3 regions of the Pantoea sp. CFCC18177 genome follow, and region 1 is predicted to be linked to each of the others. Evidence: predicted binding sites of a transcription regulator. Region 1 holds the regulator's gene; each other region holds the start of a gene.
The links. Region 1 encodes LexA, which represses DNA repair genes until DNA is damaged. Its sites were predicted from a motif close to TNCTGTATGTACATACAGNA; they were not measured.
Positions count from the first base shown of each region.

Region 2: a site for LexA is predicted at 2,625-2,644, ahead of uvrB (excinuclease ABC subunit UvrB). Genes of this name have one in related genera too.
Region 3: a site for LexA is predicted at 2,635-2,654, ahead of ACPUC8_RS05205 (DNA translocase FtsK 4TM domain-containing protein). Genes of this name have one in related genera too.

Region 1 covers NZ_JBNBPL010000017.1:76,541-81,641, forward strand. The annotation lists gene plsB (glycerol-3-phosphate 1-O-acyltransferase PlsB) at 1-761, opposite strand, end outside; gene ACPUC8_RS17265 (diacylglycerol kinase) at 889-1,257, shown strand; gene lexA (transcriptional repressor LexA) at 1,363-1,977, shown strand; gene dinF (MATE family efflux transporter DinF) at 2,102-3,427, shown strand; gene ACPUC8_RS17280 (CsbD family protein) at 3,588-3,800, shown strand; gene zur (zinc uptake transcriptional repressor Zur) at 3,869-4,390, opposite strand; gene ACPUC8_RS17290 (conjugal transfer protein TraF) at 4,844-5,101, shown strand, end outside.
Region 2 covers NZ_JBNBPL010000025.1:4,810-9,910, reverse strand. The annotation lists gene ACPUC8_RS20670 (gluconeogenesis factor YvcK family protein) at 1-387, shown strand, start outside; gene ACPUC8_RS20665 (hypothetical protein) at 394-540, shown strand; gene uvrB (excinuclease ABC subunit UvrB) at 524-2,545, opposite strand; gene ACPUC8_RS20655 (ABC transporter ATP-binding protein) at 3,457-4,173, shown strand; gene bioD (dethiobiotin synthase) at 4,272-4,943, opposite strand; gene bioC (malonyl-ACP O-methyltransferase BioC) at 4,940-5,101, opposite strand, start outside.
Region 3 covers NZ_JBNBPL010000003.1:235,241-240,341, forward strand. The annotation lists gene ACPUC8_RS05205 (DNA translocase FtsK 4TM domain-containing protein) at 1-2,573, opposite strand, end outside; gene lrp (leucine-responsive transcriptional regulator Lrp) at 2,693-3,187, opposite strand; gene trxB (thioredoxin-disulfide reductase) at 3,709-4,674, shown strand; gene cydD (heme ABC transporter permease/ATP-binding protein CydD) at 4,822-5,101, shown strand, end outside.

The DNA of each region.
Region 1 (5,101 bases):
TCCATCATCTCGATGGCGTTCTGTTGAGCTTTCTCATGGGAAATCTTTTTGCTGCGCGCTTCGTCTTCCACTGCTTTCTCAATCGCTTTGGATTGCAGCAGTTTGTTGAACAGATCCTGACGTGCGGGCAAGCGCGGGCCCACCGCCGCCAGGCGTTGACGCGCAAAGTGAATGCGGGCCACGCGCGCCAGTTTCTGTGCAATAGACTTATCGGTACCGTGTTCCGTCGCCATCTGGCGCAGGGAAACGGTCGGCGAGAAGCGCACAAAACTGTCACGGCCGTGCCACAGAATGGCGAAGAACTTCTCTATACCATTCATCATGCGCAGATGTGGCGTGGCTTCACCCTGGATTTCGCGTCCTGGTGCGCGACCAAACATCACCGAAACCGGCAACATTTGAACGTCGAGATCAGGGTTACTGCGGTGCAAATCGAGGTAATCGTGAAACAGCTTCACGGATTCTGGATTGGCCACGAAATAGGGGATAACGCGCGGACCATCGTGAATAAACACGTGGCGCGGCAGTAGAGTACCATCGATCTCTAAGGGGGCCAGGGGATCCGGCAGATCATGTTTCAGACATTGCGCCCGCAGTGTCAGTAAGTCTGCCTTTGAATCATAAGGCAAAACGTACATCACCGGACGTGTCGGATCGATCCCATGTTCGGAGACAGGATCGGTCGGAATGACCTTACCTTTTACCAAAATAGAGAGTGGTAAATTCAATAATTTGTAATAAAGTTTACGCCAACCTGACATAGACAACTTAAAGCCTCTTGTTAGCAAAGCGCGGCAAGCATACCAGAAAGTGCAGCGAAGATCTGTGGTGACACCACCTCAGGCTGCCGAGAAATTGACGTCAAAATCAATCAAGGGTTCCACCAGCATGGCAAATAATGTCACCGGTTTTCAAAGAATAGTGAATGCAGCCGGTTATTCCTGGCAGGGGTTACGCGCTGCCTGGCAGAATGAAGCGGCATTTCGTCAGGAAGCGATCGCCGCAGTGATCGCCGTTATCGTGGCCTGCTGGCTGGATATCGATGTCATTTCTCGTGTGCTGATGATTGGCTCAGTGGTGCTGGTGATCATTATTGAAATAATTAACAGCGCCATCGAAGCGGTGGTGGATCGCATCGGCGAAGAGCGGCATCCGCTGGCAGGACGCGCAAAAGATATGGGTTCAGCGGCGGTATTACTGGCTATCTTGCTGGCCCTGTTTGTCTGGATCACACTGCTCTGGTCCCATTTGCGATAGCCATTCCAGATTCACCGCGCTGCGCTAATTCGCCGCTGTTTTGGTTTTCATTTCGCCAATACCTGTATATACTCACAGCGACTGTATAAACAACCAGGGGGCGGGATGAAAGCGTTAACAGCAAGGCAGCAACAGGTCTATGATCTGATTCGCGACCATATTAACCAGACGGGCATGCCGCCAACGCGTGCGGAAATTGCTTCGCAACTGGGATTTCGCTCGCCCAATGCTGCTGAAGAGCATCTGAAAGCGCTGGCGCGTAAAGGTGTTATCGAAATTGTTTCGGGTGCTTCACGCGGTATTCGTCTGCTGATGGAAGAAGAAGTCAGCGAAGGTTTACCGCTGATTGGCCGCGTAGCCGCCGGTGAGCCGCTGCTCGCGCAGGAACACATCGAAGCGCACTATCAGGTTGATGCCAATCTGTTCAAACCTAACGCTGATTTCCTGTTACGCGTAAGCGGAATGTCGATGAAAGATATCGGGATTATGGATGGCGATCTGCTCGCGGTGCATAAGACTCAGGAAGTGCGTAATGGCCAGGTCGTGGTGGCGCGTATTGATGATGAAGTCACCGTAAAACGCTGGAAAAAGCAGGGCGCTATTGTACATCTGCTGCCCGAAAATACCGATTTCCAGCCGATCGTGGTCGATACGCGTGAACAGTCTCTGACCGTTGAAGGTCTGGCTGTGGGCATCGTGCGTAACGGAGAATGGCTCTAATCTCTTTTTGAACTCCCCCGCTGCGGTAGCGCTTATCGCAGTATGAAGTACTGATTCTTTGCGTCGGACTTTTGTGGTTCAGCGTGAGGAATCAGGCTGATCTTCGCAACAACGGAACGGGCGGATGCGGCTGTTTTCCTCTTCAGATAAAGCACTCTGGCGGCTGGCGCTGCCGATGATTCTCTCCAATATTACTGTCCCGCTGCTCGGCGTGGTTGATACGGCGGTGATTGGTCATCTCGATAGTCCTATTTATCTGGGCGGCGTGGCTGTCGGTACTACAGCGACCAGCTTCATCTTTATGCTGCTGCTATTCCTGCGCATGAGCACCACCGGGCTGACGGCCCAGGCCTTTGGTGCCAATGATAAAACCGCACTGGCGCGCGCGTTGATACAACCCTTATTGATTGCTTTGGTTGCAGGCTTGTCGTTTGCGCTGCTGCGAACGCCTGCGAGCACTCTCGCGGCAACGTTGATGGGCGGTAGCCCAGAAGTGCAGCAGCAGGCGCAAATATTTATCGAAATTCGCTGGCTGAGCGCGCCGGCCACACTGGCCAATCTGGTGATTCTTGGCTGGCTGCTAGGCGTGCAGTATGCCAGGGCGCCCATGGTGCTGCTGATCGTTGGGAACCTGGCCAATATTCTGCTCGATTTACTCTTCGTACTGAAACTGCACTGGGGCGTGGCGGGGGCTGCGGCGGCAACCGCATTGGCAGAATATGTGACGCTGGGAGTCGGTTTATGGATGGTAGCGCGCGTGCTCAGGCTGCGCGGTATCCATTTTACGCTGCTCAAGCAAAGCTGGCGCGGTGATGCTGCGCGCCTGTTCCGGCTCAATCGCGACATTATGCTGCGTTCGCTGATGGTGCAGATTTGCTTTGCCTCTCTCACTCTGTTGGGCGCGCGCATCGGGCCAGACGTGGTGGCAGTCAACGCGGTATTGCTGATGTTCCTCACCTTTACCGCCTACGCGCTGGATGGCTTTGCCTATGCGGTCGAAGCATGCTCAGGGGAGGCTGTCGGGGCAAAAGATCGCAGCCGATTATTACTTATCTGGCATGCAGCCTGCCGTCAGGCGGGGATTGTCGCGTTAATGTTTGCCCTGATATACGCCTTTACCGGTCCATATATCGTGGCGCTGCTCACTTCGCTGGAGACACTGCGTGAAATAGCCGATCGCTATTTAGTCTGGCAGGTGATTCTGCCATTGGTCGGCGTATGGTGCTATCTGCTGGATGGCATGTTTATTGGTGCCACGCGCGGACGCGAAATGCGCAACAGCATGGTGATGGCAGCGGTGGGTTATGGCGTTGCTCTGCTATCACTCCCCTGGTTGGGAAACCATGGCTTATGGCTGGCGGTAACGGTGTTTCTTACGTTGCGAGGCGTAACGCTGTGGTGGGTGTGGCGTCGTCACTGGCAGCGTGACACCTGGTTCAGTGCGGGATAAGCGAAGCGTAACCTACAGATTATTCTGTATTTTTTTGCGCAATCCACGCTGGGTACTATAATTATCTCAAACGGCGCAAATGAGTAGCGCGTTGTGTAGATGTTTCCTTGCTTTTATAGGGGATCATCTTATCTCACTCAGGATGACGTGGAGGATTATGATGAACAAAGACGAAGCGAGCGGTAACTGGAAGCAATTCAAAGGGAAGATGAAAGAGAAATGGGGCAAGCTGACGGATGACGATATGACCGTCATTGAAGGTAAACGCGATCAGCTTGTCGGCAAAATTCAGGAACGTTATGGCTATGCGAAAGAGCAAGCCGAAGCGGAAGTCAAAGACTGGGAAAGTCACAATAATGACTACCGTTGGTAAGCAGCCGCTTTAAGGATGATGCTCCTACCCCGCCGATCACCCGTCGGCACGGCACAAGGAAGTGCCAACTACCCTTTTCTTACCTTCTTTTTACTCTCAATTTCATGGTCATGATCGCAGCTGTCATGGTGCTTACACGCGGCGACTTCTGCACAATTTTCACACAACCCATGCGCTTCAATGACGGTATGACGCAGTGAAAAACCTGCCTGATCGGCCAAACCCGCGATGATTTTTTCCACCCCATGAGCATGTTTCTCACTGACAGCCGCACAGCCGTCACACACCAGCATGACTGAGGTATGGGCTGGTTCGTCAAAATGATGGCACACCACGTAGCTGTTGTTAGATTCAACGCGGTGAATAAACCCTTGTTCTAACAGGAAATCCAGTGCACGGTAAATCGTTGGCGGTTTAGCCTGCGGTTCACTGATGCGCAGTTGATCCAACAGGTCATAGGCACTGATCGAACCATTTTGCTCGGCCATCAGACGCAGCACTTCAGCGCGTTGAGTGGTCAGGCGCACGCCGCGATCAAGGCAAAGTGATTCTGCTTGAGTCAGCAGTTGTGCGGGCGTGAGGTTTGACATAAACATTCTCCAGGTTGCAGGCGATGTTATTTTATCACACAAACTTTTACCCTGCTGTGATTGCTTTTTGTTCTTATGTTGTCTAAGAAAACCCACGATAATCAATGAATTAACTTTCCCATTCTGCAACTCTTATCCATTCCAGCAATTTCATACTCTCTATTAGATCAGCCAGATAGCATAAAAACCGTCCTGATTTTGCTTTGCAACTCACCGGGTTAGCGTCTAAGGTTCAAAAGGTCTTAAGTAATTTCTGGTATCAATTTACGTATTGTTCATTTTTCTGCATAACAAAACAGCAGAATGGTGTCTGCGCAGCCAATTCTGTGAATAGCAGTGCTATTTCCTTTTAGTTCACAGCAATGATGCGTTAGCCAGGGTTCAGAATAGCGGCTAACTAAACTGTTTCGTTTCTGAGTGATTCAGCGACATTTCAAAGGTGATGGCAGGCTCATGGTGAAGACAATATTCAGGCACAAAAAAGTTGCTTATCTTGTTGGTTTGAATGCGGTATTTCTTTCTTCTTCAGCTCTGGCAGCGGGTACATGGTATGACGCACGCAACGATGCAATGGGGGGGACGGGCGTCGCCTCATCCACCTGGAGTTCGGCGGTGCTGGCCAACCCGGCATTGATGACCAAAGCCAAACCTGAAGATAACGTCAGCATTATTTTCCCTTCGGCGGGTGTTCAGGTTACGGACGCCGATAAA
Region 2 (5,101 bases), on a different contig from region 1:
AAAGAGGCGCTGGATGCGATTGCTGAAGCCGATTTAATTTTGATTGGCCCCGGCAGCTTTTACACCAGCCTGATGCCGATTCTGTTGATGGAAGAGATGACTCGCGCATTACGCCGTACCCCTGCCACCATGGTGTTTATTGGCAATCTTGGCCGCGAATTAAGCCCTGCAGCCGCCAGCCTGACCGTGGCCGATAAGCTGGCCATCATGGAGAAGGCGATTGGAAAGCGCGTGATTGATGCGGTAGTGGTCAGTCCGGCCGCCGACATTCGTGGTGTAGAGGATCGTCTGATTGTGCGCGAACCGCTGGAGGCCGCTGACATCAAGTACCGTCACGACCGCCAGTTACTGCGCATTGCGCTGGAGCAGGCGATTCAGGCGTTTTAGGTGCACATGAATCGCCAGTTACTGCGCATTGCGCTGAATCAGGCGATTCAGGCGATTTCGGTGCGCATGAATGCGCACACTACGGCGTTTCGCGTAGGGTCGCCATTAATGGCGACCGCAACGATTCTTGCTGAAATCAGGACGCCGCGATAAACAATTCGCGTAACTGGTGTAACTGGTCGCGCACGCTGGCAGCCTCTTCGAATTCCAGATTCTGCGCATGCTGTTGCATCTGCACCTCCAGCTCGTGAATTTTCTTCTGCATCGCCTGCGGTGTCAGTGCCAGATAGTTCGCCTCTTCTTCTGCAGCCACGCGTGAAGCCGTCTTACCTTTGCCACGCGTTTTCACCACGTTTTTGCCCAACTCAAGAATATCGGTGATTTTCTTGTTGAGACCTTGCGGCACAATGCCATGCTCTTCGTTGTAGCGCTGCTGCTTCTCGCGACGGCGTTCGGTTTCCCCCATCGCACGCTCCATCGATGGCGTAATCTTATCGGCGTAAAGAATCGCCTTACCGTTAATGTTACGTGCCGCACGACCAATGGTCTGAATCAGTGAGCGCTCAGAACGCAGGAAGCCCTCTTTATCCGCATCGAGGATCGCCACCAGCGACACCTCCGGCATATCCAACCCCTCACGCAGTAAGTTGATGCCGACCAGCACATCAAACTCACCCAAGCGCAAATCACGAATGATCTCCATACGCTCTACGGTGTCGATATCGGAGTGCAGGTAGCGCACCTTCTCACCGTGCTCCACCAGGTATTCCGTGAGGTCTTCCGCCATGCGTTTGGTCAGGGTCGTCACCAGCACACGCTCGTTAATCGCCACGCGCTGGCGGATCTCTGACAGCAAATCATCCACTTGGGTCGCGACAGGACGCACTTCCAGAATCGGATCCAACAACCCGGTAGGGCGAACTACCTGATCGATCACTTCACTGCCCGATTTTTCCAGTTCATAGTTGCCTGGCGTCGCCGAAACATAGATGGTTTGCGGCGCCAGCGCTTCAAACTCTTCAAAGCGTAAGGGACGGTTATCCAGCGCTGACGGCAGACGGAAACCATACTCCACCAGCGTCTCTTTACGTGCACGGTCGCCACGATACATGCCGCCAATCTGCGGGATGGTGACGTGCGATTCATCGACCACCAGCAAACCATCGGCCGGAAGATAATCAAACAAGGTCGGAGGCGGTTCGCCGGGGCCACGACCCGAGAGGTAGCGCGAGTAGTTCTCAATGCCAGAGCAGTACCCCAGTTCGTTCATCATCTCCAGATCGAACTGGGTGCGCTGGCTAATGCGTTGCTCTTCCAGCAGCTTATTGTTTTCCAGCAGCACTTTACGCCGCACCACCAGCTCGTCTTTGATCTCTTCCATCGCTTGCAGGATACGCTCGCGCGGCGTGACGTAGTGCGTTTTAGGGTAGATAGTAAAGCGCGGGATCACCGAGTCCACTTGCCCCGTGAGCGGATCGAACAACGATAAGCGCTCAACCTCTTCATCAAACAGTTCCACACGCAAACCAATGTCGTCGGATTCCGCCGGGAAGATGTCGATGACTTCCCCACGCACCCGGAACGTACCGCGCTGGAAGACCTGATCGTTACGGGTATATTGCAGCTCTGCCAGACGACGCAAAATGCTGCGCTGATCGATGATCATTCCGCGCGTTAAGTGCAGCATCATCTTCAGGTAGAGATCGGGATCGCCCAAGCCGTAGATGGCCGATACCGACGCCACCACGATCACGTCACGACGCTCCAGCATGGCTTTGGTGGCGGAAAGACGCATCTGCTCTATGTGTTCATTGACCGCCGCATCCTTCTCAATGAAGGTGTCGGAGCTTGGCACATAGGCTTCAGGTTGGTAGTAGTCGTAGTAAGAGACAAAAAACTCCACCGCGTTATCCGGGAAGAACTCTTTCATCTCACCGTACAACTGGGCAGCCAGTGTCTTGTTGGGCGCCATCACCATCGTGGGGCGATTGAGATCGGCGATGACATTGGCAATGGTAAAGGTTTTACCCGACCCCGTAACACCCAGCAGCGTTTGATGCGCGAGCCCATCTTCCAGCCCCTCCTCAAGACGACGAATCGCCTCAGGCTGATCACCTGAAGGTTTGAAAGCAGAGTTGAGTTTAAAGGCTTTACTCATGGTTTTGCGGTTCCTGCGGAAGAAGTCGGCGGGCAGGCTGCTAATTCTACTCTGCTATGGCGAATTTGCCAGAAAAAAATACTGGATATATTTACAGATATCTTGCACGATAACGGGGAAACGGGTTGTTTCGCTTCAGTGCAATTAAAGCGGCAGAAAGCAAAATATTGTTGCGCAAGGTTATCCCCAGAGCCGTAACGCTTTTAACATTTGTCAAGAGAGCGCCATTAAATTGCAGTCGGATGACAAGGCAGAAAAATCTCAGGCTTGCTTTTAAATAACCTGCTGATTTTATTCACAATGACCTCAAAGTCCAGTTTCGCAGCATAATGTATGCAGGCCGCGTATTTCCTCGCTTGCGCCCGGTTTTCAGTCGCTAATGCACAAGGTTATCCACAGGAATGGTGGATAACTGAATCCAGCCCTGAACCCATCGGCTGTGTATAATTTTCCCCAGGCTTGTCCAGGCGTGCGAAATATTTTTTTTTGCGATTATTTTCCCCCCACCTCAGACCGCTTTAACTATTCTTTTTGCAGCTTAAGCAAGCCTTCTTGTCGTAAAAACCGTGCGTTAAGACCATTTATTTCTTCAGTCATTGCCTTATGAACGAACAGATGCACCAGAAACGTTAAGCGTTCAGCACTCTCAAAGTGCAGCCAGGTTATTACTGAGTGGAATTATTAAGCATCTCTCATCTTTTAAGGGCTGTTTTGCCTCGATTCTGATGAAGATGCCCCCGTCGCACTAATCTGGCCTGGGAATTGCAGGTACCTGACTATGGAGTGACGAGTCCATAAGGTCTGCTGCGCAGGCCTGTAACAGCAGTGTCCACTATCAATCGTGCACGACTGTATGCCAGACGACACAGAGCGGGAGCATTCAGGCAAATAATCTGGAAGGAGTATGTCAGATGCTGAGTTTACGTTCGGTGAATCAGTTTTACGGTCACAACCATATTCTGTGGGATGTCGATCTCGATCTGCCCCCCGGCACCTGTACCGGTGTGCTGGGCAGTCCCGGAATGGGCAAAACCACGCTAGTGAACTGCATCATGGGGCGCTTACCGATTAATAGCGGCTCGATGACCTGGCAGGAAGATGGTTCGCCGCCAGAGGACTTGCTGCTGCAACCTGCGGAACAGCGCGCGCGAATGGGCATTGGCTATGTGCCGCAGGGGCGCCATATTTTCTCGCAGATGAGTGTGGAAGATAACCTGATGATTGCGTTGATGGCCGCGCAGGACGACCGCAGCCGTGCTATTCCAGAAATGGTGTTCGATCTGTTTCCTGCACTCTATTCATTACGCCATCAGCGCAGCGGCGAATTACCGATGGACCAGCAGCAGCACCTTGCGCTGGCACGTGCACTTGTGTTGCAGCCAAAGCTGCTGATTCTGGATGAACCCACTGAAGGTATGTCGCCTTGGCTGGAAGAGGAGATGGGCAACCTGATCCGCCGCCTCAATCGCGAATACGGTTTAACGGTATTACTGCTGGAGCAGCACGTGTCGTTTATTCGCCGGGTAGCGGACTATTTCCTGCTGCTGCATCGAGGTCGTAATGTGGCACAGGGCCGCGTGGCACAACTGGACGATATCACTGTTAGCAAGTGGTTAACGTCGACGTAGCGGCCGCCGATTGGTGTGGTCGCCATTAATCGCGACCCTACGGGTGAATGATAAATCGTTGTAGGGTGCGCATTTATGCGCACCTGGAAAGGATATTTTTACAGTGGCAGGGTCAAATACTGCCCGCACTCGGCCTGCTGCGTTTCGTTGTCCAGATACGGAATCTCGCCCAGGAACGGCGCATCAATACGCTGACGCAGTGTGGCGATGTACTCCGCATGACGTTTACCCGGCGGCTGAATATCGTTGGCAATCCATCCCGCCAGACGCAGCCCGCGTGCCTTAATCGCTTCTGCTGTCAGCATCGCATGGTTAATACAGCCCAGTTTCACCCCCACCACCAGGATGACCGGGAGTTGCTCCGCCTCAACCCAATCGGCATAGGTTTGCGTTGCCGATAACGGTGTAAACCAACCGCCGGCCCCCTCCACCAGCACCCATTCAGCCTGCTGCTCCAGCGCACGCAGCCCTGCGGACAACGCAGCAAACTCAATCGGCCTGCCCTCTTCCGCACTGACAATGTGCGGTGAAGTCGGTTCCACAAATGCCATCGGGTTCACCTGCTCGTAGCTGAGTGCCAGGCTGCTGTAGCGCTGGAGCGCCAGGGCATCACTGTTGCGGATCCCCGCTGGCGTGATGTCACACCCTGATGCCACTGGCTTGTAGCCTGCGGTACGTAAACCCGCAGCACTCGCCGCCTGCAACAGTGCGCCACTGGCCACCGTTTTGCCGACTTCAGTGTCCGTTCCGGTAATAAACCAGCGTGTCATTTACTTAAAACTCCATACATCAAGTGATAACTGAGGCGATAGCCGCGCTCATCTTGCGGCCAGCACTGCTCAAGCTGTGTCAGCTGCTTACGCGTGAGCACACCTGTGCCGCGCCCTTCATGCAAATGGGTGGCACCAATACCTTTCAACGAGCGCAT
Region 3 (5,101 bases), on a different contig from region 1:
ACACTCCAGCGCAGCGCGTTGGCGGCATCTTTCATGTCGGTAACAACTTCAGTCAGTAAATGAGGAATACCTTCATAAACCGACAGCTCCAGCATTTTCGGGTCGATCATGATAAAGCGCACTTCTTCCGGCGTGGCTTTATACAACATGCTGATGATCATGGTGTTAACGCCCACTGACTTACCGGAACCGGTGGTACCCGCAACCAGTAAGTGAGGCATTTTCGCCAGATCCGCAACAACCGGCTGACCCGAAATATCTTTACCTAACACCACAGAGAGCGGTGAAGGATTATCACGGAATTTATCGCAATCCAGTACTTCACGCAGATACACGGTTTGGCGGTGCTTGTTCGGTAACTCCAGCCCGACATAAGGCTTGCCCGGAATCACTTCCACCACACGCACTGCAACCGCAGAGAGTGAGCGCGCTAAATCGCGTGACAGGTTAGAGATACGAGCGGCTTTCACACCCGGCGCAAGGTCGAGTTCAAAACGGGTGATCACCGGGCCTGGCGAAATGCCCACCACTTCCGCTTTCACACGATAGTCAGCCAGACGCGCTTCAACCAGACGCGCAGTTTGCTCAAGGGCAAACATATCCACCGGCTCTTCTTCCGAAGGCGGCGAAGTCAGTAAATCGAGCGTTGGCAATGGAGTAGACGGTTTTTCCAGTGGCCGCTCATGACGCACCAGGAACGGATGGAACAGGCTGTCCTGCGCTGGCGTAGCCGGTTTTGGCGTTTCGCTGGGTGCAGCATAACTTTCCGGCTCAGCCGAAGACCATGGGCTGTTCTGCTCAGTCAACGATGGCAGGGTTTCCGGTTGCGGCGCTGCAGGCTGCTGCCATTGCGATGGCGCTTCCGGTTCTGGCGTCGCGGCAATAGTAAACAGCGGCTCGCTTGGACCGTCATCAACCAAATCTTTCATCGGCGAAAAATCAAAGGCTGACGAGGTATCAAGACTAAATACCGGGCCATCACTGGCATCTGATGGCTGATAGCGCTGTTGCTGCTGTGCCGCAAACTGATTCGCGAGCTGCGCCTGATGCAACGCCTCTTCATCATCCTCTTCCGGTTGCTGCTGCCAGCTGTCGCCATAACGCTGCTGCTGTTGAGATTCATAGGCCTGACGCAACTGTGCCTGCTGCAGTGCGGCATCATCATCATGATCATGTTGCGGTGCATGGTAGGTTGCCGTCATTTCTGGCAACGTCTGCTCCGCCTCTTCTCGTGCCTTTTCTTCCGCCATACGCTGAGATGGCAGTTTAATGCCATAAGAAGCCCGTTCACGACGGGTTGGCAGTTTGACTTTATTCGGACGCGGTAATTCAGGACCAATACCCTGCTTCACCTGCGGGTTGTAATCTCGCTCAGGGACAATATCAAAAGCCGGTGTGTAAGCTGACGCGCTCTTCACCGCCGCCATGCCCGCTGCTGCCGCTGCGGCAGTATTGAGAGAAGCAGACGAGGATGCCGCATCCTGCCAGTTGCCCATGCGCGGGCCATCATCCTCATCAGCCAGTGAGAATGGAGCGGGCGTTGACGCAGGTTCATTCGGCACTTCAAAACGATACAACGGTGGCGCAGGCTGAATCACTGGCTCGGGAGCAGCCGCAACAGGTGCTACTGGCACAGGTTCGGTTGGCAAAGCGTTCACCGGAGGCGTCACAACAGAGGATTCAGTTGGCGAACTGACCGCAGGTTGCACAGCAGTCGGAGCCTGTTGTGCGGCTTCTGTGGTAACCGCAATAGCCGTGGCTGTTGCTGCACTGGCTTTCGCCAACAGCGGATCATCCGCCAGTTCTTCCGCAATGGGCTCGGCGATTTTACGTGGTTTAGCCAGCAGAACGTCATCAGCGTCATGATGGGCTTGCGTAGCACGTAACGGAGGCGCGGCATCTTCTGCCTGCTCCTCGTCTTCGTACTCGTCATCTTCTTGCCAGGGTTCGTCATGGCGCGAGCGATTGCTGGCAAAGGTCAGCACGCCCATCACCACACCGCCAATCCTTTCGGCAATGGTAAGCCAGGACCAGCCGGTATACAGCGTAATACCCGCAGCCCAGACGCACAGCAGCGTTAAGGTGCCGCCCGCGGAACTGAACCACGGTGCCATCGCATTGCTGACCAAGCTGCCAATCACGCCGCCGGAAGCAAAGTACCAGATGTCATCCACGTTGAGCGCCGCCAGGCCGCAGGTGGTGACCACCAAAGCCAAAACGCCGATCAAACGTAAACCAACGGCAAAGTAATCGATGTAATCCTGACGATCGCGCTGACGGAACGTAATCCAGCACAGCCCAATAATGACGGGAGGAATGGCATAGGCCATCACGCCAAAAATGAACAGCAAGGTATCCGCCAGCCATGCGCCAACACTGCCGCCTAAATTATGAATCGGCTCATGCCAGGCGGTCTGCGACCAGCTTGGATCTGAAGGGTTGAAGCTAACCAGCGACACCATCAAATAGATGGCGAACAGGGCCACAAGGATGAGTAACGCTTCCAGCAGCCTGCGTCCACTGCTCAGCGGTTGTAACGAAACGTCTTTATCTTCTGTATATTCCTGGCTCAAGAGAACTCTCCAGGTGCCTGTAAATTAAGAAGGAAACAGCGTCGGGCAAGCCCGACGCTGATCCTGTATGAATTCACAGGAGTGTACCGAATTCCTGCAAGCTTTGCACCTGCCCTGCACTAACGGGTTTTGATCACCAGACGATTGCTCTGTTTGACCTCTTCCATTACCACGTAAGTACGGGTGTCATTCACGCCCGGTAGGCGCAGCAAGGTTTCACCCAAGAGCTTACGATAGGCGGACATGTCCGGTACACGGGTTTTCAGCAAGTAGTCAAAGTCACCGGAAACGAGGTGACACTCTTGAGTTTCCTCAAGTTTTTGCACTGCGGCGTTAAATTGCTCAAACACATCGGGCGCACCACGATTCAGAGTAATCTCAACAAACACCAGCAGTGAAGCGTCCAGATAATGCGGGTTCAGCTGTGCGGTATAACCCAGAATGAAGCCCTGACGCTCCAGGCGACGCACACGCTCAAGACACGGTGTAGGTGATAACCCAACACGTTTCGAAAGCTCAACATTGGAAATACGACCGTCTTTCTGCAATTCATTCAGAATGTTTCTGTCGATACGATCCAGGTCTTTTCCGGGGCGTTTCTTATTGTCTACCATTATTATTGTCTCTCTTAATTCCTTCCCTTTACCTGCCACACCCTGAAAACGCTCATTGTTCAGGGCCTTACTTAAGCGAAGCCTATAAGTCTGTGCAGTAATGCGGCCATCCGTATGACGCATGTTGTCTGTCCACACCATGCGTCATTACCAATGTCAGACTGAGTTTATCTGGCAAAAACACGCAAAACAGAAATGAAATTCTGTTTTGCGCCGCTAAATATTCTCTGCTTCTGGTAATGTTTTCGCAAAACAGCAGGCGATTGTCAAAGTAAAACATCCAAATTCAGTACAAGATGCCAGACAGAGTGCTGGGATGCTGTTTTTTAATAAGAATTTTTATACTGCTGCACCAGAAATTGCCGAGCATTGCCCCCTTTTGGCGCAACAGACGTGCAAAATTGCGCCTCATCGACTACGCCGCTTGCAGCGATTGTTAACAAAATCGCTGAAACCTTTTTTTGCGTCGCTAATTTCCCTACAATCAAAAACTATGTTGTCAGAAAAAAACTGAGGAACGCATGAGTACGGCCAAACACAGTAAGCTGCTCATTTTGGGCTCCGGCCCTGCCGGTTATACCGCTGCAGTGTATGCAGCGCGCGCCAACCTGAATCCGGTATTGATTACCGGACTGGAAAAAGGTGGTCAGCTCACCACCACTACTGAAGTGGAGAACTGGCCTGGCGACCCGCACGATCTGACTGGTCCGTCGCTGATGGAGCGCATGCATGAGCATGCCGAGAAGTTCAACACCGAAATCTTGTTCGACCACATCCATACTGTGGATTTGCAGAACCGTCCCTTCCGCCTGACGGGCGACAGTGGCGAATACACCGCTGATGCACTGATCATCGCAACGGGGGCGTCAGCACGTTACCTCGGTCTGCCTTCTGAAGAAGCCTTTAAAGGTAAAGGCGTGTCCGCTTGCGCGACCTGTGACGGCTTTTTCTATCGCAACCAGGAAGTCGCTGTCATTGGTGGCGGTAACACTGCGGTTGAAGAGGCACTGTATCTGGCCAACATCGCGTCAAAAGTGCATCTGATTCACCGCCGCGACAGCTTCCGTGCTGAAAAAATCCTGATTGACCGTCTGATGGCGAAAGTCAGCAGCGGCAATATCGTGCTGCACACCGACCGCACCCTGGAAGAAGTGGTTGGCGATCAGATGGGCGTAACCGGCCTGAAATTACTCTCGACCAAGGGTGAAGCGCCGTCGACCCTGGATGTTGCGGGTCTGTTTGTGGCTATCGGCCACAGCCCTAACACGGCTATTTTTGATGGTCAGTTAGCGCTCGAAAACGGCTATATCAAAGTGCAGTCCGGCCTGCACGGTAACGCGACACAAACCAGCATTCCTGGCGTATTCGCTGCGGGCGACGTGATGGACCACATCTATCGTCAGGCAATTACCTCTGCAGGCACCGGCTGTATGGCAGCATTGGATGCAGAACGTTATCTTGATGGCTTGGTTAAAAACGATAAGTAAGTTGTTAATAAGCTGATCATAATTGCTGAGAGGCGACCTATATTGGTCGCCTTTTTTATGACCTGCGTGCTACAGTTCATGCGCTCAGGATGTCCGGACAATTGATCCGGTATTTGCCTCTCTCCATCAGTGATCAAACGGCTTCGCATGGATAAATCACGGCAGCAACACCTTCTCCGCTGGCTTCGTCAGCAACGCATTCACGGCGCACGTAGTTTACGTGCAGCATCGCTTTTCGGTTTAGCCGGGGCGCTGGTCATTATTGTTCAGGCCTGGTTGCTGGCTTCGTTGTTGCAAAATTTGATTGTGGCGCAACAGCCACGCGGCTCACTGCTTGCGGATTTTATGCTGCTGTTGCTCTGCTTTGTCCTGCGCGCCGGGCTGAATTATGCGCGCGAAATGGCAGGATACCAGGCGGGTGTTGCGA